DNA from 4 places in the Paenibacillus sp. RC334 genome. Region 1 is predicted to be linked to each of the others. Evidence: riboswitches for the same ligand, from Rfam matches in the RefSeq annotation. Region 1 holds a riboswitch; each other region holds the start of a gene.
The links. Region 1 has a riboswitch for cyclic di-AMP ahead of QMK20_RS13705 (3D domain-containing protein). Riboswitches for the same ligand answer to the same signal wherever they lie in the genome.
Positions count from the first base shown of each region.

Region 2: another riboswitch for cyclic di-AMP. It lies ahead of QMK20_RS06485 (hypothetical protein); the one in region 1 lies ahead of QMK20_RS13705 (3D domain-containing protein).
Region 3: another riboswitch for cyclic di-AMP. It lies ahead of QMK20_RS27020 (resuscitation-promoting factor); the one in region 1 lies ahead of QMK20_RS13705 (3D domain-containing protein).
Region 4: another riboswitch for cyclic di-AMP. It lies ahead of QMK20_RS00115 (C40 family peptidase); the one in region 1 lies ahead of QMK20_RS13705 (3D domain-containing protein).

Region 1 is NZ_CP125370.1:2,989,674-2,995,878, forward strand. It holds gene QMK20_RS13680 (DUF4178 domain-containing protein) at 1-507, opposite strand; gene QMK20_RS13685 (DUF350 domain-containing protein) at 535-942, opposite strand; gene QMK20_RS13690 (PspA/IM30 family protein) at 1,073-1,741, opposite strand; gene QMK20_RS13695 (NADH:flavin oxidoreductase/NADH oxidase) at 1,866-2,888, opposite strand; gene QMK20_RS13700 (polysaccharide deacetylase family protein) at 3,191-3,997, shown strand; gene QMK20_RS13705 (3D domain-containing protein) at 4,174-4,842, opposite strand; cyclic di-AMP (ydaO/yuaA leader) riboswitch at 4,850-5,025, opposite strand; gene QMK20_RS13710 (amino acid ABC transporter ATP-binding protein) at 5,272-5,994, opposite strand; gene QMK20_RS13715 (ABC transporter substrate-binding protein/permease) at 5,981-6,205, opposite strand, start outside.
Region 2 is NZ_CP125370.1:1,361,219-1,367,423, forward strand. It holds gene QMK20_RS06455 (helix-turn-helix domain-containing protein) at 133-507, shown strand; gene QMK20_RS06460 (helix-turn-helix domain-containing protein) at 604-987, shown strand; gene QMK20_RS06465 (XRE family transcriptional regulator) at 1,115-1,336, opposite strand; gene QMK20_RS06470 (urease accessory protein UreF) at 1,689-2,378, opposite strand; tRNA gene QMK20_RS06475 (tRNA-Leu) at 2,641-2,723, shown strand; gene QMK20_RS06480 (glutathione peroxidase) at 2,876-3,361, opposite strand; cyclic di-AMP (ydaO/yuaA leader) riboswitch at 3,829-4,004, shown strand; gene QMK20_RS06485 (hypothetical protein) at 4,120-4,515, shown strand; gene kdpF (K(+)-transporting ATPase subunit F) at 4,731-4,805, shown strand; partial or broken gene kdpA (potassium-transporting ATPase subunit KdpA) at 4,955-6,205, shown strand, end outside.
Region 3 is NZ_CP125370.1:5,894,477-5,900,681, reverse strand. It holds gene yabG (sporulation peptidase YabG) at 1-110, opposite strand, end outside; gene rsmA (16S rRNA (adenine(1518)-N(6)/adenine(1519)-N(6))-dimethyltransferase RsmA) at 259-1,143, opposite strand; gene rnmV (ribonuclease M5) at 1,151-1,696, opposite strand; gene QMK20_RS27020 (resuscitation-promoting factor) at 1,843-2,991, opposite strand; cyclic di-AMP (ydaO/yuaA leader) riboswitch at 3,261-3,541, opposite strand; gene QMK20_RS27015 (TatD family hydrolase) at 3,743-4,513, opposite strand; gene QMK20_RS27010 (HD domain-containing protein) at 4,555-5,838, opposite strand; gene QMK20_RS27005 (AbrB/MazE/SpoVT family DNA-binding domain-containing protein) at 6,169-6,205, shown strand, end outside.
Region 4 is NZ_CP125370.1:19,415-25,619, forward strand. It holds gene motB (flagellar motor protein MotB) at 1-286, opposite strand, end outside; gene motA (flagellar motor stator protein MotA) at 279-1,073, opposite strand; gene QMK20_RS00100 (hypothetical protein) at 1,261-1,554, shown strand; gene QMK20_RS00105 (4a-hydroxytetrahydrobiopterin dehydratase) at 1,673-1,972, shown strand; gene QMK20_RS00110 (GNAT family N-acetyltransferase) at 2,048-2,554, opposite strand; gene QMK20_RS00115 (C40 family peptidase) at 2,859-3,359, opposite strand; cyclic di-AMP (ydaO/yuaA leader) riboswitch at 3,364-3,501, opposite strand; gene QMK20_RS00120 (hypothetical protein) at 3,787-4,614, opposite strand; gene QMK20_RS00125 (M1 family metallopeptidase) at 4,626-6,205, opposite strand, start outside.

The DNA.
Region 1 (6,205 bases):
CTAGCTTGCCCGAATAACCTTGACGTCTCCGGTAATTACTTCTTCTCCTTCATAAAGCATAAAGCGGCCGTCCTGCCACTCTACACGCAGCAGATGATAATCATCCGACTGATACTGCCAAACATGCTGCTCTCCACCCTGTCGAAAAGGAGCACGGCCCATAACCGTAACATGCCCAAAATACTGCTCTTCCAAATGATATGTTGTATCATCCAGCTCCAGAATCGTTGGCACTTCCTCCGGGTTGTCCAGTCTGCCGTCGATGGCCTGGTACAGTCCGAATTGCAGCGTTTCCCGTTCCTCAATGTGAAGGTAGCTGACTTGATTACCATCCTGAAGCGTCAAAACAACGGCATTCCGAGCGCGATTATGTACTCGGCCTACCACTTCATATGTGACAAGCGACACTTCACAGATATCGCCCGGATTTAAATGAAGCATGCTTTTTTCCGCTTTCGGCAGCTCCGGCTTGGCAAACAGATTCGAAATTCGTTTCCATACACCCATGATAATTCCCCCCTGCCCTTCTTTAGCCTAGAAACATGCCGCAATGATCAAAGCCCCGACCAGATGCAGCGTACCTGAAAACAGACCAAAGCCAATTTTGCCTTCCTGTGTACCTTTATCCAGATCAAGCTGTGCCCAGTACCGAAGCAACAGACGTACGACAACTTCCAAAACAAACAGAATGACAAAGGCGATCACAGAATACACAAGCGCCTCCAGCAAATTGTTAGCTGTAGCAATGGAGCTTGACAAAATATACCCCTGTGCAAACAGCTTCATAATTAACCGAACTGTTACGGCCATATTACCGGCTTTCACTTCTGCAAAATCCTTATACTTCGTAAATAAAGAATCAATGTACATCAATACGAACAACAAAACGGCACCCGCGCCAGTCCATACAAGCATCGCTTTCATCGTTTCTAAAAAATGCATTTCATACCATCCTCCACATCTTCTTGACCTTCATATATGTTGATTTACGCCTCCGGGCAGGGAAAAGCGAAGGAGAAAACGGTTCCCCTTCGCTTCCTTAGCAGCCACGCAGGCGGCAGTGCTTATAACCTTATTTATTGTCGTATTGCTTCAACAGAGCGGCAAGCTCATCGTCCACGGCACTTTTCTTATCAAGCTCCTTGAACTCCTCATCCAGCGATTTTTCCTTAGAGGACATTTCGTTGCTTGCTTCAGCACGCGCCTCTGCTTGCAGCATTTTTTCTTCCATTCGTTTCAGCCCGGCAGTTGCCGTATCGGAGCTAAAACCGTTCATTGCTTTGTTAATTTCCGTTTGTGCTTTAGCTGCATTATAACGGGCAACCAGCGTTTCACGCTTGTTCTTCATTTCCGTCAGTTGTCTGCGCATTTCATCCAGCTTACCGCGCAGGTTATCGGCTGCCGCTTTGTTCTGCTCGTAGCCAGCCTTGAACTCGGTCATTTTTTGCTCAGCAGATTTCTTTTCTTCCAACGCGCGGCGAGCCAGATCCACATTTTGCGCTTTTGCTGCTGTATGGGCCTGCTCTTCACGTTTTTTTACCAAAGCAGCCTGCTCTTCGTATTGCTGTTTGAATCTCTTCTCAATGGCAATCTGAGCGGCTACCGCTTTCTCTGCATCCTCCAGATCCTCTTGCATATCACGAATGTATTGATCTGTCATTTTAACTGGATCTTCGGCTTTGTCAATAATGGAGTTGATATTGGACATGGTAAGATCTCTTAAACGTTTGAAAATAGACATGTGAAGTTCCTCCTAGTGTTGAATGCTTAAATTTTAAGCTCTGTACACATGTTTACGCAAGCTTTGCAAATAGAGTTTCAAAAATATTATCCGACAAAGTGTATTCTAAAAAATAAAGTGCATTCTAAAAACCACGCAAGTAAGGCTCCGGGATATCCGCCTGTACTTTCAGCTCCCGCGACGCATGCAGCGCCCAATACGGATCGCGCAGCATGGCGCGTCCTATCGCTACCAGATCAGCTTCTTTTTGCTGAATCACCCGCCGCGCATCCTCATAATCGTCCAGTAGACCGACAGCGATTACAGGCACATTAAGCTTTTCACGTATATCACGTGCCAAATCCACCTGATATCCCGCACGCGCAGATGGACCGCCATTGGAACCAATCGGCCCCTCGCCACCAGAGGAGATGTGAAAAATATCCACACCTGCATCACGATATCGTTCCCCTATGCCCGCTATGTATTCCACATTATATCCGTTTTCAACATACTCTTTGGCGGATATCCGCATCAACACAGGCATATCAGACGGAAGCACCTCTTTAACAGCCTGAATCACTTCAACACCGAACAGCGATAAATCCTGTCCATACTCATCTTCTCTTGTGTTCGTTAAAGGGGAATGAAATTGATGAATTAGATAACCATGAGCGCCATGAATTTCTACTGTATCAAAACCGGCTTCCACCGCGCGGCGTGCGCCTTCCTTATAAGCCTGAACCAGCTCCCTGGCTTCGGCTGTCGTCAAAGCGTGCGGCTCCTTAAAACGTTCGCTAAAAGCAATCGAGGACGGTGCGACAGGCAAATCAGCATCTTCAGCCTTGCGTCCGGCATGACCTAATTGAATTCCGATTTTGGCACCGTACTTGTGGACTTCCTCCACTATTTTACGGTATGCAGGAATATGCTCGTCACTCCAAATACCCAGATCATAATCTGTAATGCGTCCATCCGGGTGGACCGCTGTCATTTCCACAATAATCAGCCCGGTGCCACCTACTGCCCGGCTAACGTAATGGACGTGATGCCAATCATTGGGATTTCCATCTTTGGCCTCCACGCTATATTGGCACATTGGTGGCATTACAATCCGGTTTTTTAAAGAGAGTCCCTTTAATTGATAAGGAGTAAACAAGTCGGTCACATTGATCCATCCTTCCTTTAATTCCATGTCTCTACAATATGAATTGCAACCCCATTATACACCAGCTATCACTGGATACCGAATCCATTAAAAGGCTAAAAGTTGCGAAAATGCTGCTGTTTCGCTCAGGTTTAATAGAATATGTGCGTTTAGCTTCGTGATCTTCACTTACATCCGTTACACAGGGCATTTCCACTCAACCACTCAATAGTCTAACCTGTTCAGCAGCATAATTTCAACATGTCAGGTACATAATAAATGAAAGCAACAGAAGGTACCACTGCACGGAAAGGGGGATACATATGCCGTACAGGGGAATATTTCCAATGATGGCACTGTTACTAGCATTTTCGAGTTTTCCCGTTCACGCGGACGCGCCTCCCGATATCGGAACGACTCATTCCAAGGAAGCGACTGTTGTTTCTTCAGCACATAAGAGCAGAGAACGAGCCACTCCCACATTAGCCATGCTTCGGAAAAAACATGCGGATATTTTTAAAATGTGCGGCCCGCATACGCAGCAAATTGCCCTGACTTTTGATGACGTGCCCGATTCCCGGTATACGCCGCAGGTTCTGGACATTTTGCACGCGAATGGGATCAAAGCCACCTTCTTTATTGTCGGTCACCGTGCGGAAAAACACCCGGGCATGATTCGCCGTATCGTACGTGAAGGCCATGCCTTGGGCAACCATTCCTATACCCATCCGGATTTTAGGAAGGCTTCACCGGAACGCTTTCGCAACCAGATTAAGAAAACAGAACATATTTTGGAGGCCACTGTCGGCTTTCGACCCAAGCTGATCCGCCCGCCCTATGGTGAAATTACGGAGCCTCAGATCCAGTGGGCGCGTCGACACGGCTACATGATTGTCAATTGGAACGTAGACTCCCTCGATTGGAAGGGACTCAGTAAAACACAAATTCAGCGTAATGTGATCCCGGCTACCGGACCAGGCTCCATCATTTTAATGCACGCAGGTGGAGGTCAAAGTTCCAATCTGAAAGGCACTGTTCAATCCCTGCCGGGTCTCATTCAGTCGCTGAAAGCCAAGGGCTACAAATTTGTCACGGTTCCCCGGCTACTTCACACCTCGGAGCGGAAATAACAGTAAAAAGGGCTGTCTTACCAGCAGATGCATTCTGCTCGTCAAGACAGCCCTTTATTAATCGACAAGACCCATATATGAATCTGAACCTGCGATTAAGCTATTTGATTATAGATCACAGATTATAGTTTACATAATATATATTATGTTCACTTAATTCATTTGCTTACATAAGTCTATTTATCAATGACATACAGCTTCACATTCTGAAAACCAAAGTCACTCACAAAAGATGGGCTGCCTGGAATGAAAATATCAATCCGTTTACCCGTGATGGCGCTGCCCTTATCGCGTGCTACCGCTACAAAAGATTGATCGGGCAGCCCCGGGTGGGAATAGCCTGTAACCAACACTTTCGTACCCAACGGAATTACGTTGGGGTCTACCGCAATCGTACCGAGCTTAAGCGGATTTCCGAAATAGTCCACCGCTCCCCATTTTCCATTTTCACTGGCTGCTGCGGAATACGCTGTGGCCTTCACGTCAACTACTTTGCTGTAGTTAAATGTTTTGCCCCATGCTTCAACCTGTTGACCGTCACCTGCTGGCGCTTTCTCGGAAAGAAGCTGAGGCTTCGAATCCGAAGCGGCCTTTAACTTGTTCTCGTCCGGCACCTTAATTTGCACTCCTGCATATATATTGCTGGCGGCAACATCCGGGTTCTCCTTTTGCAGATCTTCTACAGATACCCCGTAACGTTGAGCAAGTAAAAAGAAGGTATCACCTTCCTTGGCGGTATGAAGCGAAGCGGCGTCGGCTACCCCGGCTGTCTGCGCCAATCCTGCAATGGCTGCTGCCAGCACCGCAAATTTCATTGTTTTTCCAATACGTTTCAGATGTTTCAAAAGATATGTACCTCCTCTGTTATGCCTGCGAAGTTAGCTGTCGGATTCGGACTCAGGAGAAGCCCTATGCTTTTGTGCAATTCACCCCTAGGCAACCTTCCATCCATTCGTATGAAGACGGATCAGAAGTTACTGCCGTTGTTACGTCCCCCGCACTTCCCATGGTTTTGGGTCCCGCATTCAGCGTCTGTCGTAGCTGTCTGCTGCCCCGGTAAGTTTTGGCTCACTGCATAATATCACAATTTTGTAACCTTATCTGCATGAAAATGTTGGGAACCCTGAACATCATACTACATCTGTTACAATTTTGTCATCATGAAATCGAAATCAGTTACAAAAATCTGAACGAGGATGACAAAAAAAGAAAAAGCCCTCCCGTCAAACTTCCACCGCGGAGGGCTTACTTCATAGCCTTTATAAGCTCATTTCTTACAAAACCTTGGCAAGAAAATCCCGGGTACGATCATGGCTTGGAGTGCCAAAAACTTGCTCCGGTGTACCTTGCTCCACAATTTGACCGTTATCCATAAAGATAATGCGGTCTCCTACCTCGCGGGCAAAGCCCATTTCATGTGTCACGATGACCATCGTCATGCCACCCTCAGCCAGCTTCTTCATCACGTCCAGCACCTCCCCGACCATTTCAGGGTCCAAAGCGGAAGTCGGCTCATCGAAGAGCATCACATGCGGCTGCATCGCCAAGGCGCGTGCAATCGCAATCCGCTGCTTCTGTCCACCGGATAGCTGATTGGGATAGGTGTCCTTTTTGTCTTCAAGTCCAACGGTGCGCAGTAGCTCTAGCGCAATTTTCTCCGCTTCCTTCACGGACTGGCCTCTAACCTGAGTCGGCGCAAGCGTCAAATTTTGCAGCACCGTTTTGTGCGGGAACAGGTTGAAATGCTGGAACACCATCCCCATTTTCTCACGAGTCGCATTAATATTATGACCACGGGCTGTAATCGGCTCGCCCTCAAACAAAATCTCCCCGTCGGTCGGCTGCTCCAGCAGATTCATACAACGTAAAAATGTACTTTTCCCCGAACCACTCGGGCCAATGACGACAACAACCTCGCCTTTGGCAATATCTATATCAATGCCTTTTAAAATTTCATTTTTGCCGAACGATTTACGCAGTTGTTTAACGGTGATCACTGGCTCTCAACTTCCTTTCCCATAAACCCAACAGCTTCGACAAGCTGAATGTCATTACAAAATAAATAGCAGCCGCGATGACGAACGGACTTAATCCTTCGTAGGTGATGTTCTTAATGACTTGGGCCTGATACATAATATCCACCATACCGATGGTAGAAATGATGGAGGACTCTTTAATAATCGTAATAAACTCATTGCCGATCGCAGG
Region 2 (6,205 bases), 1.6 Mb from region 1:
TTTTGTTGCATATTGTGGTATAATGAAAGCCAACATACATAATTCGGCAATTTTGGCACACGTGATCTTTGAAATGGGAACAGGGGACATGATATGGTTATTTGAGAGTCTGCTGGGGAGGAAGGAACTTCTATGCAATCTATTTACCAACGTATTGAAGAACTTATCAAGGAACGTGGAATGACAAAAAAAGCGTTCTGCGAGCAGTTGGGTATTAGTACAGGGAACTTTGGGGACTGGAAAAGAGGAAAAACGACGCCAGGCACGAATAAGCTCATTGAAATCGCTTCGTTTTTTAATGCCAGTCTGGATTGGATCATGTTGGGGCGCAATGTGCAGGGTGAGGCGCTGAGGGAGTCGAGAGACCCTTATTTTTTTGGAGTTTCAGGGCAACTGGATTGCCAGGGGGAATCGCTTAGCGAGGTGGAAAAGGATTTTATACTTGAGTATATTGAATTTACCCGCTTTCGTAAAGAGAAAAGGCAGGAAGGTTCCACTACGGAATAATCGGGTGCGGAATATTAAAGTAATGATAACCGAATAAGTATGGTTGAAATTTTGGGAATAGTTCAAGAAAAAGTTAGGGTGTCGGAGGGGATAATTTTGGGAGACCAAACGATTTATCAGCGAATTGAAGCCTTGATTAAGGATCGGGGAATGACGAAGAAGGCGTTTTGTGAAAAGCTCAAAATCAGCTCGGGTAATCTTGGAGACTGGAGAAGAGGTAAAACAACGCCGGGAACGATGCATTTAATCCAGATTTCGGACTTTTTTAATGTATCGCTGGATTGGTTAATGAAAGGCGTCAAACCGGGTGAGGGTGTACTTCAGGAGCAGAAGGCTGCTTATTTTTTTGGAGTGATGGGGCCATTGAATTGCCAGGCAGAGGATCTGGATACAGAAGAACAGAATTTCATATTAGAATATGTGGAATTTGCGAAATATCGTAAGCAAAAAGGTGAGAATGACAAAACACAGCCTGAATGATCTTCTCGCTAAAGATCACTCAGGTTGAAAACCCGTAAAACGGACCGACGGGTTCGATTGACGAGTTTATTTGGGTTGCCGATGTTATAGCGTGCCGCATGCTTGGGGGACGCTCACATCGTTGGTTTCAGAGTGGTGATGCCTCCTTATAATCGTTATCGTCGATGTTGAGGATTGCAGCAACTTGTTTTCTGTACCTTTGTGCTTTGCGGGTGCCGTGAATCAGATTGGACAAGCGTGAAGGCGGGATGTTATGCGTTTCACAAAATGTTTTCTGATCCAGCCGAAGTTCGACAAGCCTTTGTTTGATGGCCCACCCTAAGGAGGTGACAGGCATTTTGTTGTTCAAGTGAAATCGCCCCTTACGGATTCTTGCGGAATAATTGGTGTGTTATAATAATCATCAGTAAACATGTTAGAATTAACCATCTAAAACTATGATACACGTTTATACGTGTTTTTACAATCTAAAATACGTAATTCAGATAAAAATATAACTTAATTAAGTGATGGATGTCTGGATAATCCATCTGGAGCCTGTTAATTGTGCGAAATTGCAGTTGTATTCTGGATAAAAAGAGCACTCTGCCACTGGAAAAAGTGGTGGGAGTGCTTTTGTCGTTGGTACTGGATTGGTGAAAACAGGCATCAGGGGGATGCTGTAGGCGTATAATGGGGCCGGACAAAGGAATCAGTGAATTTCACCCGCGCTGGTGGTTGCTGCTCATATAGGGTGGCTGAGCAATGTAGGAGCTGGACCAATGCCTATGCAGAAGGCCACGCTGAAATGCGGTTGGCTCAGACTCTGGGGTGTTGAATTGTTTCCATGCGGTTAGAAGCTCGTTGGTCATTCGCTGAATAACAGGATTCTTTTCCTCATAAGGGGGATTAAGCAGCTTGGAAGCATCTTCGACACAGAAGGACACTGCTGCGGCAAGGTAGCCGTGAATGGTCTGCTCTACATCATTTCCAAGGGAAACGTTAATCCAACTATGAACGGTTGCAAGTGTACCAATCGCATTGTATTGGATGAGTGTAGCTTCGAGTTGGTCGAATTCAAGCCAAGGGTACAAGGCTTTGGCGAGCTTAAGCAGGCGTTGGCCGGATAGGCGTGACTCTTTCACGTGTTGTAGGGAAGAGCGCTGGGCGTGCAGCATTTTATCAATGAGGGCGATACGCCAACCATCATTTTGCTGAACGGCAATATAAAGGCTTTTGATAGCCATGCCATCGAGGGATGTGAACTGAGGAAGCAGATCAGTGCGTGCATAGTGTTCCAGGTCTTGTAAACAGGTTAAGCGGCCATTGCGAAACAGCTCCTCCAGCCCGTAGGAACGAGTGAAGCCACCGACAGGCAGGGAAGGGTCCAACAGCAATGCGTAGTTCAGCAAACGATTGCCTTTGTGCAATGCGGTTCGCCTCCTTGGAGTAGAATGTTTATGTTATATTAAATGACTTTAAAAATGAATTCAGAAAAAATTTAGAGATATTATGTAATATATATTTACACTCATAGTGTTGATATGTCAAATTAAATATTTTTATAGCTTTTATATGTTAGATTATTTGACATAAAAATAATTATTGTATTTATGTTTACAAATAGAATGCAAGGGAGTATAATAAATCTGTTGCCTCAAAACATTAGAATTTGCGGTCGTGGTGGAATGGCAGACACGCTATCTTGAGGGGGTAGTGGGCGTACGCCCGTGGAGGTTCGAGTCCTCTCGACCGCATTACATGCAAGACACAGTTAAAAAAGCATCCTGACACGTTTTTGACGTGATTGGCTGCTTTTTTTGTTATATAAGCCGAACTAAAATATCCCTTTTTCCTAGCCACAGGAGCAGCCGTTTGGATTGGCTGCTTGTGAACAGGGATGGACCTGTCAGCTTTGTTGCAAGAGCTTCTCGATATCCCCCGCCAATTTATCCGGAGTTGTCTGTGGGGCATAGCGCTTAAATACGTTACCTTCGCGTGTAATCAAAAATTTAGTAAAATTCCATTTGATTGCTTTGGAGCCTAATACGCCCGGAGCTGTTTGGGTGAGGTAGCGGAATAAAGGGTGCGCCTGATCGCCATTGACATCTATTTTGGCAAACATCGGAAATGTAACTCCATAGTTGATCTGGCAAAACTCCGAAATTTCCTCGCTGGAACCCGGCTCTTGCTTGGCAAACTGGTTGCTGGGAAACCCTAAGATTTCAAGACCCCGCTCATGGTATTGGTCATATAGCTCTTGTAGCGCCTTGTATTGGGGGGTTAGCCCGCATTTGCTGGCTGTATTCACGATGAGCAGTACTTTTCCTTCGTATGTGGACAACGGAATTTCTTTCCCTTGCAGGGTTTGTGCATCATGTTCATAAACGGTCATGGTTTTCCTCCTAATTTGATATTCTACAATTAAATTGTAAGCAATTTAACGAAGAGTTGCAAGTCTATAAATAGATGTAATGCGCCGTCTGCTGCTGTAAAATCGTATTTTGTCCAAAACGGCAAATGGCACTGCAAATGGGGCAAATAGCGGTGTTTCTCATGGTAAAAACAGGTTCAATCGGCGTTTATCAGGTACATACAGCACTTTTCCTTTCTCTTTTACAAAAAAAGGACAAAAAATGCTCCCCATACGCCAATATTGACATGCCTCTTCATTTTCGAAAAGGGATGAAAAACCGAGATTGAAGGAGCTGGGAGAAGGATATTTGTGTTGTAAGCGCTATTATTAATCTTTTATGCTCCAAAGACCGATTTATAACCCCGCAGGTGAGCTTTACAGTGTTCCTTGCGCGGGTGTATGATTCAAGACGTAATTTCAAATTAAGTGAATGAAGCAGCAACGAATTGTCTATAGCGCTGAATTTTGCAGTTGCAAAAGCGGGGGAACCAAACGAGATCTATGCGGCTTTTAAAGGGCCGAGTGTCTCAAGGGGTGAATTTTCTGGCCAAGTGTCAGAAATAGGGCGACTCTCACGTCCGAATCCGACAGCTAACCTCGTAAGCGTACAGGGAGAGGCAACAAACCGCCGTGTGCAGCCATGGTTTATTTTATCATGGTTACGTAAGAAGCCGGAGGAAAGCCTTTTTCCTTTGGCTTCTTTTTGTTGTCTTTTTATACCGGGAGAGGAGCTACTGATGGAAGGTCGGCTAATCATTGTCACTGCACCGAATGAAACGGGCAGAAATTTTGTGAAATTGCTTATGTTCAAAAAACTGGCGTTTGCGGTTCTTACGAATAGCGCTCAGGAGGAACGACAGCTCAAAAAAATGGGTGTGGAGCATATTGTGCGCATCAATACGATGCAAGCGGGGAAATGGAATTTTCCCAAAAAAGAAATTGGCTGCGTGTATTTGTTCGAGAACAGCTTGAATCTGACGTGCCGTTTTCTGCAAATATGCCGGCCGCTGACATCAGATTCGATCTATGTCATTACACACGGCTGTAATCCTCAAGGGATTTATCGAGGTTTGGGAGCGGACCATGTGATCTACACTTTGAATGGAGAGGTGGGTTTCCTGCTGAACGGATAGTCGCTTACGATATGGCTAATATAAATTAAAATTTTCAAAGTAATTGTATGTTGATTTTACGAGGGTGTAAGAATAACGATCTGAGGACAGATACGGGAGGGTATGAACATGATGGATATATACATGCTGCTCGTGATGGCTGCGAGTTATGGAGTGATACTGCTGTTTGTACGCTGGTGTGATGCACAGACCTCCAAAGGAGGGCGAAAAGGATGATGGTTGTGCTTACGCTTACGGCTATTGTGTTTGTGTATTTAATCTACGCACTCCTGAATCCTGAAAAGTTCTAATCAGCTAAACAGGATCAAGCGGGCGGGGAACAGCAGATCATGGATGAAGCATCAGAGGCAGCGGGCTTTCGCAAACGTGTGCAACGCCTGGTGCTACGAACCCGTCTGTTATTCCAAACGCAGGAGCATTTTGGAGGAGGGAATAGATGATGGAGCTGCTGCAAATTGGAATTGTGATTGTGATATTGCTGCTCTTGGTGAAACCAGTGGGCACCTATATGTATCATGTATTCTCAAATGAACCGAATCGGACGGACCGAGTGTTTGGCGGGACGGAGAAGCTGATTTACAAGGTTATAGGATTGAAAAAGCTGGAGAGCATGCGTTGGACCACGTATGTGATGAGCTTTATCGCTACGAATGTCGTGCTTGTGGCGATCAGCTATGTGCTACTGCGCTTGCAGGGACTGCTCCCCGGTAATCCGGCTGGAAACGACAATATGGAAGCGTCACTGGCTTTTAATACAGTGATCAGCTTTATGACCAATACGAATCTCCAGCATTACAGCGGAGAAAGTGGACTTACGTATATGACGCAGATGGCGTTCGTTACGATGATGATGTTTACTTCGGCTGCTTCCGGTTTTGCGGTTGCTGCGGCTTTTATGAGAGGATTGACGCGGCGCGGTGAAGGAATGGGCAACTTTTTTCAGGATTTTATCAAAGCAATTATACGGATTTTTCTTCCGTTGGCCTTTGTGCTTACGCTGGTGCTGGTCGGACTGAAAGTACCGCAGACGCTTCAGCCTACGGCGGATATCACGACGATGAGTGGAACACAGCAACAGATTGCCTTGGGACCCGTTGCTTCGATGGAATCGATCAAGCACTTGGGGACGAACGGGGGGCGGTTTCGATGGGGCCAACTCGGCGCATCCTTTTGAAAATCCAAGTCCCTGGACGAATGTGCTGGAAATTTTGGCGATGTGGGTGATGCCAGCTTCTCTGCCGTATACCTTTGGGCTGTTCGCTCGTAATCGCAAGCAGGGGTGGATTATTTTTAGCTCCATGATGGTACTGTTTCTCGTATTCCTATCTATTACGTACGTGTCAGAGAAAACGGGTAATCCGCTGATTCAGGCACTGGGGGTGGATGCTTCTCAGGGAAGCATGGAAGGGAAAGAGGTCCGCTTCGGCATCGGACAATCGGCACTGTTCACGGCGGTAACGACGGCGGCTACGACAGGTTCGGTCAATAATATGCACGATACACTGACCCCGCTGGGCGGTATGGCTGCTTTGGGTGAAATGATGCTGAACGTCATTTTCGGCGGTAAGGGTGTCGGGCTGATGAATATGCTGATGTACGCGATTCTGGGTGTATTTATATGTGGATTGATGGTCGGCAGGACCCCGGAATTTATGGGCAGGAAGATTGAAGGCAAGGAAATGAAGCTGAT
Region 3 (6,205 bases), 2.9 Mb from region 1:
AGCCGAAATTCCGTCCCTTTAATGATCGCTTTATCCCGCTGGATGTCCTCAACGCGAAACGTGACATCTCCGCCATACGATTTTCGAACGACCAAGTCTCCTAAAATCATCACACTGTATCACCCCTCCCATATCGTATGGGTGAATGCACAGTTTGGTTCCTTATCATGCTCAGGAGCTAATACAAACCAGCCACAACCGTGTAAAGCGCAACCAGAGACTCTCTGACTGCTGCTAAGCGATAGCTCTTGCGTCAGATCAGGAAATCCCGGCTTCCAGCAACACAGCGCTCAGACGCGCAAATTCCTCGATACTCAGCGTCTCGCCCCGACGGGAAGGCTCTATGCCTGCCTGAAGCAACAGCGGCTCCAGCGTGTCCCTGTTCTCTTTGGTAAAGAAGCGGCTTTTCAGGTTATTCGAAATGGTCTTGCGACGTTGGGCAAATGAAGCATGTACGACTTCGAAGAAATGCTGCTCGTCCACCACCTCTACCGGAGGCACTTCCCGCACACGCAAACGGATGACCGCCGATTCTACATTCGGCTGGGGAATAAATACCGTATTCGGTACGATGCAGACCAATTCGGGTTCGCTGTAATATTGCACTGCAATACTCAAACTGCCGTAATCTTTCGTCCCAGGAGACGCAGCCATACGCTCAGCCACTTCCTTTTGGATCATGACGACGATATTCTCCAGAGGGAGCTTGTCCTCCAGCAGCCTCATCAGAATCGGTGTAGTGACGTAGTACGGCAGATTAGCGACGACGCTCACTTTACTAACCCCGGCAAAATCGGAAGCGAACACCTCTCGCAAATCCAGCTTTAGCACATCCCCATGGCGTACCTTCACATGCTCATAAGGGGCCAGCACCTCTTCGAGAATAGGCAGGAGCCGCTGGTCAATTTCCACAGCAGTAACTACCTTGGCCGTTTGCGCCAGCTTCTCAGTCAAAGCGCCAATCCCCGGACCGATCTCAAGTGCGCCCTTCGTTTCGTCCAATCCCGCAGCATTCACGATCTTGTTCAGAATATTTTGATCAATCAGAAAATTTTGTCCCAAACTCTTTTTGAACGAAAACCCGTGCCGCTGAATAATTTCCTTCGTGCGCCGTGGTGTTGCTATATCTTGAATCCCTGTCATACGGATATCACAATCCTTCACTTTCAATTTGTGCCAGCGCACCGGCAAATTCCTCACGGCTGATCTGGAACACAGCGAGCCGTTTATGTAGCTGCTTACCGTTACAGTAACCAATGCCCAGCACATTACCCAAAGTCATACGTCGTGCAGCAGCATTCGGGTGGGTGATAAGTCCGGCGTCAATCAGGTCCGCCCAATCAATTAGCGGATCGGCCCCTTCCACCGTCGTATGCACCCGTGCGAGAGCATGTCTGATCGCTTCAGGCGAGGCATTCTCCACGCCAATATCCCCTTTACGCGTCGCTTCTGCCTCTGGTATAAAGGCCTGCTTGCAGCCGGGCACCTTGGAGGCAATAATTTTGCGGATACGCTCCCCTGCATGATCGGGATCGGTCAAAATAATGACACCCCGCCGCTCCTGCGCCAGCGCAATTTTGCGCAGCGTCATTTTATTAATGGCGGAGCCGCCCGTTTCTATCGTATCCGCTTCGACAGCACGGCGAATAGCCACCGTATCATCCCGACCCTCTACCACGATCACTTCCTTGATCATTTGCGTTTCCCTCCACTGCTACACAGTCAGCTATATTCATCTTTCCCAGCTTTTGAAAACAAAATAAGAAGAGGGTATCCTCTTCTTAGCATGCATAACTATGATGTTAATACTATCGCATTGCCCTAAACATATACAACACGTTTTTAGTTCATTTCAGGCTTCACTGGTCCAATCACATATACGGTTTTACCGTGCTTCCGACCAAACTGATTGGCTTGACTCAAACTCTCATAATACACATCGATTTTGTGGCCTTTAATTGCGCCACCGGTATCCTCCGCACGGCGGAAGCCCACCCCTTCAATATACACCCACCAGCCGATTGGAATCACACTCGGATCGACAGCGATGGTGCGTCCTTCCGTGACACGCGTGCCGGATGCGGTACGTGTACCGATACCTGGCTCCTGTGACGAATACGCCGTCATGGAGACGTTTTGTAATACTTTGTTATATTTAAAATTCACACCTGCTTTACGGACAGCATTGTCCGAACTAACCCGTGTTGCCTTAACGGCATCTTCAGGACCGACGGAAGCAGCCAGAACGACCGGCTTTTTCTTCGTTCCTACCGCAATCACCTTATCCACACGATTCTGCGCGACTTCCTTGTTTACCAGCTGCTTGGATACCAATTTTCCGTCATGGTATACCTTTTGAACATGCTGGACCACAACACCCGTTTTACCGCTTTGGATGACCCGATTATCGCCTTTATAGAGACTTGGATCGGCCGTTTTGATGACCTGATAAGGTACCTGTTGCTTCTGTTCGACCTGCTGTTTCTTCACACGGATGATTTTTATGTCCATGTTAGACGAAACAGAAGCATCCAGAGCAGGATAAACTTTATCATTTGACGATAATTTATAGCCCGAGGTGCGAATGGCACCCTCTACTGTATTTTCTGTTGTGTACAATTTTTTCGTCTCATTGGCTAAGGATACTTTGACCTGATTGGCACGTTTGATGACTACGCGATCCCCATCCTGTACTGCTCCGTTCAGCGGCATCGAAACCGTATCATGCGGCTGAAGTGAAATAGAATGCTCTTTGAGCAAATCTTGGAGCTGGGATTGTCGGGTTTCTACCGCAGATGCCTTACCATCGATGACAAAAAAAACCTGTTTTTTAGATTCAGTGTACACCAGAATTGAAATCATAATCGTTAGTGCGATTAGAAAAATAGCAACCAAAGCAGCCTGGCGCACATTTTCTTGCTTCCAACGCAATACGTAAGACATGCTGGATGAGCGTGACTCATGGGTCTCCTCTTTTTGGAAAATGCCCATTTCCTCCGTCCTCCTTACATAGCCCGCCGTCTGGAGTAAGACATAGTTGAGATTGACGTGACTATAACAGATTTTCTACAAGACAAGCCCGTAATGCGACTGTCCTGCACCATGTACCCGTCTTCGCGGCATGCTGTCCTCCCCTGTTTAATCACAGTATGATGACAGATTTTCTTTTATTCACAACAAAAAAAGCCAGAGAAAGAGACTAGAGAGCTCTTTCGTGGCTTCCGGCATGTGCGAATATGCGGAAAAATCATGCACGAGATGGCTTCTCTCTTGTTACGCTTACGGGGTTAGCTGTCGGGTTCGGACGTAGAGAGACGCCCTAGCTTGGGTCAACCGCTCATGGCGGTCGCCTTCACATTCACCCCGAAGACCCAGAAAGAAATCGAAATACGGCCCCTCCACCTGTTCAATCCCATCCGGGAAAGGATTTCGGTCGAGCCGGCTGGCGGAAGAGACGCTCCCTTCTTGCCATACGCCGGACGTACTGTAAGCCATATCGGTTCCCCCGTTCCCTGTAAAAGGGACTCAGCGAGACTGGTTCATGAAATGAGCTGTTGATGTTTACACTCAAACAACAATTCACTGAAAAGATGATATCCTGTTTCTATGCATGTTGTAAAGCAGGTTTCAAGTACATTTTTCAAAATATTCGGTTAAAATATTGTAATATTCTTGAGTTTCCTGCAACAAATTCATGATTAGCTTCGTCTATCTCTTTATTTTGATCGATTTCTTCACTTTTTCACTTAATGTCAAATCGTTCCAAGGCATTTTGGGTCGTTATTGACACTAATTCCTCCACCGTAATTCCCTTGATTTGGGCAGCCGCCTCTGCGACCAGTCCCACGTGTGCGGACTCATTTCGCTTCCCGCGGAACGGATGAGGCGTTAGGTAGGGAGCGTCCGTTTCAATGAGCAGACGGTCCAGCGGCACCTGTGCGAGTACCTCCTTTGGCTGCTTGGCATTTTTGAACGTTATTGGCCCGCCAAAAGAGAGGTGAAAGCCCATATCCAGCACCATTTTAGCCGTCTCCCAGCTTCCGGAAAAGGAATGCATGACTCCGCCAACCTCACTCGCTTTTTCTTCACGCAAAATCTTAACAATATCTTCATGCGCATCCCGGTTATGGATGACAATTGGCATGTTCAGCTCACGAGCCAGTCCAATCTGGTTGCGTAGCACCCGATGCTGTACATCCTTCGGTGATGTGTCCCAATAATAATCCAGACCAATCTCCCCGATCGCCACGACTTTCTTATGACTGCATAACGATACAATCCATTCCATATCTCCCTCCTGCATCGTAATCGCATCCTGTGGGTGCCATCCAATCGCCGCATAAATAAAATCATACGTCTCAGCTAATTTCATCGTGGATGGAATCGTCTCACGATTAAATCCGATATTAATCATGCGGGTTACTCCCGCTTCGACAGCACGTGCTATAACTTCTTCCCGATCTTCGTCAAATTGCGGCGCATCCAGATGGGTATGAGTGTCAAATAAATTCAAAATTCATGTCCCCTTATTTACTTTTATTGGCATACATTTGTCTATTGTTTGACAAAATAATTCCTTATTTCGGCAGGAAGCTTGTCCTTTACCCCATCCAATTTGTTTTGGGGATAGTACATGTGATATTTACCCCGGTGAATACCGCTAATGGAGCGCACAATTTCCGATACTTCGGAAATTTCTCTCACTTCTCCTTTACGTCCAAGCAGTAAAATCTGGTTGTCCGTCGAGCCACCCTGCCGAAACACATCATAAGGAAGATCCGTCGGAAAATCAATTTCCAGATCATATTCGGGATGCAAACCAACCTGCTTCAGCGCTGTCCGAATGTCGTCAATGGTATCTGTATCCATATTTTCAATCTCTACATATTTATACAGCTTGCGATCCATAAAACGGGCGCTCAAATCACTTAAAATCTCGTCCTTTTCCTGTTTCCACTGACTGAATACTGTCTGAATCAAAGACTCGTCGAGCATCAAATATTGTTCCACCGTAAGCTCCCCCCGAAAGAGATCCGGCAACGGTTCCAGCAGAAAACTAAACTCATATCCGTTTCTAAACAGCTCCTTCGCCCGCTTGAAAATCTTACGCAATAAAATTTCCGAGCTGCGCGTTACAGGATGAAAATAAATTTGCCAATACATCTGATAGCGTGACATCAGATAATCCTCTACCGCATGCATACCTGACTCCTTCACAACAATTCTTCCATTATGAGGACGCAGCAGCCGTAAAATACGATCCAGATCAATGGTGCCATAATTGACCCCCGTCGAGTGGGCATCCCGCAGCAAATAATCCATACGGTCCGCATCCAATGGGCTTGTGATCAGGTTAACGAGAATTGGCTTGTCATACGTTTTGGCAATGACCGCAGCCACCTTCGCCGGAAGCTCCTCATCGACTTGCCTCAGCACAGCGTTAATCTCCGTATTCCCCAATACAATCCGGCATGTCCAATCCTCGTGGTTCATATGAAAGGCTTCTTCTATAGAATGGGAAAACGGGCCATGCCCCACATCGTGCAACAAAGCCGCACACAGCGCGACTAAACCTTCTTCCTTCGGCCAATCCGAAAATTCGCCGCGTTCAAATTGGGAAATAATACGCCGTGTAATCTCGTACACACCTAGCGAATGCGAAAAACGGCTATGCTCCGCTCCATGAAAAGTAAGATAAGATGTACCCAACTGCCGAATGCGGCGCAAGCGTTGGAACTCTGGAGTATTGATCAAACGCCATATCACTGTATCCTGAACATGGATATAGTTATGTACCGGGTCCTTAAAAACTTTTTCTTCACTGAGTGGCTGGTGCAAGATATCAGCTCCTTTAATATTCTGAATAATGGATTAAGATACAATAAAATCCTAAACGATCTCCTTCATTCGACATCGCTTGTCGTAATATGTCGAATTATAGCTTTTCGACATTTCCAAATCGACAAATGGCTAAAATCATCAATAAAATAAGGTAATACACACGCATCATGCTCTTTATTCTAAATACTTTTGCATAATTAACCTGTTAGCAAATATTTAAGGTTGACTGTTTTGGGAATCGTTGGTATAGTAAATATCAGAAAAGAGAATATTTTGTCGAATCATGACACTTATATTATTTTAAAGGCGAGAGGAGCCTGATTTATTATGATGAAATCCACTGGTATTGTAAGAAAAGTTGACG
Region 4 (6,205 bases), 3.0 Mb from region 1:
TAGAAGTTGCTTTAGACTTTATAGGTTGTGTTACCTGTTCTTTATTTTTGCCCATATCTGCGGATTGTGACGATGGATTGGCGGCAGAGTGATCCAGTATGCCAGTGCCGCCACTAAAAGCCGCACTCATGGATTGAGCCATAGTTTCAAATTTTTTGGCGTCGAGTGCACTCATCCCGAATAAGACGATGAAAAGAGCTAGCAGAAGGGTCATCAAGTCGGAATAGGGCAACAGCCAGCTTTCGTCGGCATGCTCCTCGTGCGGTTCATGTCTTTTTTTACTCACCGGAATCCCCATCCTTCTTGGTCAGGGTAGCCCGTTCGGTTGGAGTCAGGAATATCGTCAGCTTCTGGCTGATCGCAATGGTGGATATACCTGATTGAATTGAGAGCAGGCCTTCGACCATCATCAATTTAAGCTCCACTTCTTTTTTGGATAACCGTTTCAGCTTATTGGACATTGGATGCCACAGGACATAACCTGTAAAAATACCAAGCAACGTCGCAATAAAGGCTGCCGCGATGGCATGAGACAGCTTGGCCATGTCACTAAGATCGGCCAGAGCGGCAATCAGACCTACGACGGCACCGAGTACCCCGAGCGTTGGAGCGTACATACCAGCCTGAGAGAAAATCAGCGCGCCGGAGCGGTGTCGATCCTCGGTAGCGTTAATGTCCTCCATTAGAACATCTCGCACGAATTCCTGATCATTACCATCAATAATCATACGCATACCACCACGCATAAAGGGATCGTCGATCTCCTCTACCTTGGATTCCAGCGCAAGCAGACCTTCGCGACGGGTAATGGATGCCCATTCGGTAAACGTGCCGATGAGCTCTTTACGGTCCAAAAGCTTTTGTTCCGTGAAAATAACCTTGAACAGCTTCGGAATGCGTTTGATTTCTTCCATCGGGAAGGCCATAAAAATACTTGCTGCCGTTCCGACAAAAATAATCATGTAAGCAGCGGGGTTGTTGACCAAGTTGATCACTGGCGCGCCTTTGAGAATCATCCCGACGACCAATGACACAATCCCGAGTACAAGTCCGATAATGGTTGAAATTTGCATGATACACCTCATCCATGAGAATAGATTTTGAATCCTTTCATGCCGCCGGGGTCGTCCTTGCCCCAGGCACGTCATTACAAGACGGATTATAGTATTTATCGACAAAACTCTCTTTTTTGTTAAGTACGAATTTCCGGTATAATAAGGTGATTATGTAATGAATGGTGGAAGAATTGGAGGAAATGGCATGGGAGTGAAGCACGGACGGGAGTATGAACAAATTTTGAACGATTTGACAGAGGCTGTGGGACGCATTCCAGATAGCTATGAATTTTTCGAAATGGAAGCAGAAGATTGGGACAGACTGGACCCGGCAGGGCGTCAGGAAGTCAATGAAGCGCTGGCTGAAGATCTGTTTTATGCACTGGGTAAAGAGCCCGTTATCGCTGTGGGCAGCGGCGTTGTCATCTATGAACCGGAGCAGCACCGTATCTATGTGCTCATTGGAGATGAGGAGCTGACGTCGGTACCTTTGATTTGAACAGGCCGTTTTATGGATTTATCAACGGGGCCGTGGTAATATGGACACCAATATATCGTAGTTTTGGTCGCATTCAAGCGGCTGAAAGGCTTCCGTATAAACAGGGAGGAGTCGTATCATGCCTTTTACACAAGAAGAGATTGAAGCACATCTGGAGAAGCTGGAGGGCTGGGAACTGGAGGAAGGACGATGGATTGTCCGGAAATATAATTTTTCCAGTTTTATGAAAGGGATTGCATTCGTGGATGAAGTTGCTGCTATATCGGAAGCATTTAATCATCATCCATTTATTACGATTGATTATAAGACCGTGACCCTGCGTTTAACCTCCTGGGATGACGGTGGCATTATGGCCGTGGATATTAAGGAAGCCCAACAATATAATGAAGCTTTTGAGAAAATGCGTAGCAGTCATTGAGCTAATCGTGGTCTGTCGTATGATAAAAGCGCCTTCGATATACAACAATGCAGTTGTATGCCGAAGGCGCTTTTATCATAGAACATGAGGCTGGTGGTCGGGATGATATACCATACAATGAAATGGCTTCTTGCCATCGGGAGTCTGACGTTCATAGGTATCCGTAAGCTCAAATCCGGCTGCCTTGTAAGCCCGGATGGCGCGCCCATTCCAAGTCAGGACCTCCAGATCAATTTCATTCTCAGGGTTGCGTCGTCTGGCTTCCTCGGCAATTGCACGGACAAATTCGGCGCCTCTGCCATGTCCACACAATCCGGGATGCATTCCCAGACCTAGCCGGGTCACGCCAATCATCGGGAAATATTGAGCAAATCCGGTTAGTATGTTCTCGTCATCCAGTACGGCTACATATTGCTCCTGGCGAAGCGAGGGGTTTCCAAATTCGACCTCAAGCGCCTTCATTTGTTCCCAAGGTAACCAGCCGTATATATTGTAGGGTGAATCATAGCGCCACTCACATATCGCAGCCGCCTGCTGCTCGTCCATCGGCACGATTCGGTAGTTAGATATTGAGGCCGGCATGTCTTCCCATCCTCCTTTTACAAGTACTTAAACCATTAACAACAGATTGTAGACAAGTTGCAGGGGATTGGCAAGCGTGTTTATTTCATACCCAAGTCGGGTATACATTCAATAAGAAGGCTTTACTGCTCATATACTCCCCCCCGTCGTGACGGTAAAACCGACGATGTTCGCAAAAACTGAAACCTTTTGAGGTGTCAGTTCGTCAGTAAAAATAACGTTTCTGATGTTGCGGACATAAAAAACCGCAATTCGATTCCGGCCAGAATCAAATTGCGGCTCAGGTTAGCTTGCTGTTCGTTAGTTATTCTACGTTGTCGTCATCAGGAGTTTCAGAAGCTACAGCGTGGTAAGCATCTGTGCTCATAATTCTTTTGGCACCGACATATCGGTTAGCGTAATAATTTTCGTTCAGTGAGCTAACAACTACACCACGTGAAGATGAGGAGTGAGCAAATTTCCCTTCACCCATGAAGATACCTACATGGGAAATGCCTCTACCTGTGGTGTTGAAGAACACCAGGTCTCCAGGTCTCATTTCATCGCGGGATACGGAAGATCCCATTTTGAATTGTGATCCGGATTGATGCGGCAGTTTAATTCCCAGTTTTTGATATACATACATTGTGAAGCCGGAGCAATCGAATCCGTCGAGTGTAGTGCCTCCGCTTCTGTAGCTCGTTCCTTTGGTATCTTGGATGACCTGGTCCATCTTGGAGTCTGCAAATGCACTGCCGCCACCGAATGTAAAAGATGTAAAGGCAATGGCAAGACCCATGGCTGCGATTGTTAGTTTCTTCTTCAAAAAAAAATACCCCTTCCAATGCCTGCGAGGTTAGCTTAAGGATTCGGTAGAAGGTTCCCCTATGACCACTCTGTTGCGAGATCAATTCACCCAAACTGGTTCCCCCGCTTCCTAGGTGCCAGGAATTAGGCTTAACTTAAGATGTGCACCTTGGAGAGCAGTATTCACGATAACGATGTTTTTAAGGTAAAGGTTACAATAAAGATTACAAAGTTGTTACTATCAGTTCACTGCGATTATTGTAACAAAGTTGGCTGGCTTTGGCAAATGTTTCATCGCAAAAAATTACAAAAAAATCTGCTCCCTTTATCGCGGGAACAGATTTTGTTAAGAGTATTCAGTTATGTGCCGTTTACATGGATAGGAGTGGATATAGATAGTTGCCTTTCGACAGCCAGAAATTGCTCAGGAGGAACGGAGTGGGGGTTCAACCTCTGTCGGAGATATCGGTATGCCATAGGCGGTACTGTGAACTGATGTGCCATAGCCTGACCAGACTGGTAACAAAATGATACGTTTGCTGGAGAATGAGTGCCAGCATGCCAGTCCAAATCATCGCCACCGTGCCGAATAGGCCAAGGACAAGCAGCACACCTGCGCCGAGCAGAAGCGAAATACCGATAGCCGGAAGGATTTGGCGAAAGAAGGCGAGCAGCGACGACAGTATGGCGTGACCACCTACGGTGCCTAGCTGCATGTACAGGATGCACTGGCGGATGAACCAGCCATAAGCGATCCAACCGATGGCATAGGGCAGCACATGCAGCAGATAGGCGGGAGATTGCAGCGCCCCGGCTACGATAGGGTAGAGCCTCGGCACCACCCAGAAAGCAGGGAGCAGCAAGAGCCCAAGCTCGATGACGTAATAGATCAGCGATGATAAACCATGACGTTTCATTCCACGGAAAAAAGACAGACTTTGCGGCTCGGTCGCATGGGTGTGCAGACTTTGGTATATTCCCGCCCGGATGAAGGGGGTAATCAGTATACGCAGCACCGTTGCCCCCAGTAGTATCCACAGATACATATGAACCTCCCGGTTGTCTGTCAGGGCAATCTGGCTCTCCATCCAAAACAAGGTCTGCCCCAGTTCATTTTGACCCTGATCAGGGTAGCGCAGTAGTAGGGGAATAACGGCGGATTGTACCACCCGATAGAGAAAAACGCCCCATAGCAGTCGATACAAAAATAGAATGATGACAATATAAAATTGTATGCGCACAAGCGCCCAGCCTTCTTTTATAACGGTACGCATCTATAGACACCTCACCATGACAGACTTCCAAGCAGTGTCTCCAGCAGCTTGGTTACACTTATGCTCCAACGGGTCTGGGTTTTTTCGTTCAGTTCGTCCTTCAGACTGTTATTGATATGCTTGTTCTCCAGCGCAATCGTGTACAGTGGATCAACAATCACATGGGAGACCGGAGATGCACTTTTGAGTCGATAGGTGGTGCTTTTGCCCATGCCGTCCCAAGCCTTGAATATCGTTGTACCGTCCTTGAAGGTAACTTGAACAGGGACCTTGGGATAATCTGCCCCTTTTTTGCTGAGTGTGATGGTTGCTTCGTATCCGTTGGCCAGCTTGCGGTTCGTAATGCGATCCACTGAAAAATCCGCCATCTGGCCGTCGTATACATATTGTTCAAAATAGTGGCTCCACGAACGTCCGGTGACTCTTTCGACGATACGCTGAAAATCCTGTGAGGATGGATGCTTGAATCGGTAGGTCTGGACGTAGGTACGCATAATTCGGTCCATTTTTTTTACGCCGACCTGGCGTTCAATGCCACGCAGCACCAGCTTACCCCGAGAATAGGCATTTTGTGCATATTTAATAGCTGAGCCGTACTTCCAGGACTCACGGTTTAACGGCTGCGGGGAAGATACCTGTCCAGACTGTAACGGCAAGTTGGGGATAAGTCCGTACTCTTGCTCCATGAGCCGTTCCTCTGCATAAGAGGTAAAGCCTTCATCCAGCCATGGTTCCTCGAATTCGTTGTTTGCCACCATTCCATAGAAATATTGATGCCCAATCTCATGAATGACTGTCCGCTCCAGACTATAGCCTGGATTCAGGTTATCAGCCGCTGCAGCCGTAATGAGTGTGGGATATTCCATGCCGCCCGCGCCGCTGCCTGCTTTGGGTGGTACAACGATGGACAGGGTCGAATATGGATAAGGCCCGTACCACTTGCTGTAATAGGAAAGAGCGGCCTTGGCTGCGCTCATATAGCGTCCCTTGAGCTCCTTGTGCGATGGGTCGAGATACAGTTTGATTTTGACACCCGGCACCTCGGCAGAGGAAAATGGCTCTTCTGCGGCTACAAAATTCGGTGAAGCGGCCCATGCAAAGTCGTGCACGTCATCGGCATAGAATTGATATATTTTTTGCCCATTTTGCCGGACTGCTCCACGGGTGGGGAATCCAGTTGCAGCCACGATGTATGTTTCAGGCACTCGAATCCGCACACTGTAAATTCCGAAATCGGCGTAAAATTCGGAGTTTCCATGATACTGATGCAGATTCCAGCCTTCCTCGGCGCGTCCACGCTGTCCTGCGGTTTCGTAGACGCTAAGTTTGGGAAACCATTGACCCGCCATGACAAAATCATCTGTTGCGCCCATACGTGCGAAGATGGCGGGTAGCTTTACCTCAAACTTCATATATAATGTAATGCTTTCACCACCTCGGACTGGCTTGGGGAGACGTACCTTCATGAGCGAGCGGTCGTTCACGTTACCGTCATCCGGCTGCACGTATTGAGTCCGGTGCAGGAGGGATAAACCGTCTTCCGTTTTAAGTTCAGTTAGTGTCATGGAGCCAAAGCCGTTCTTGGGCATGG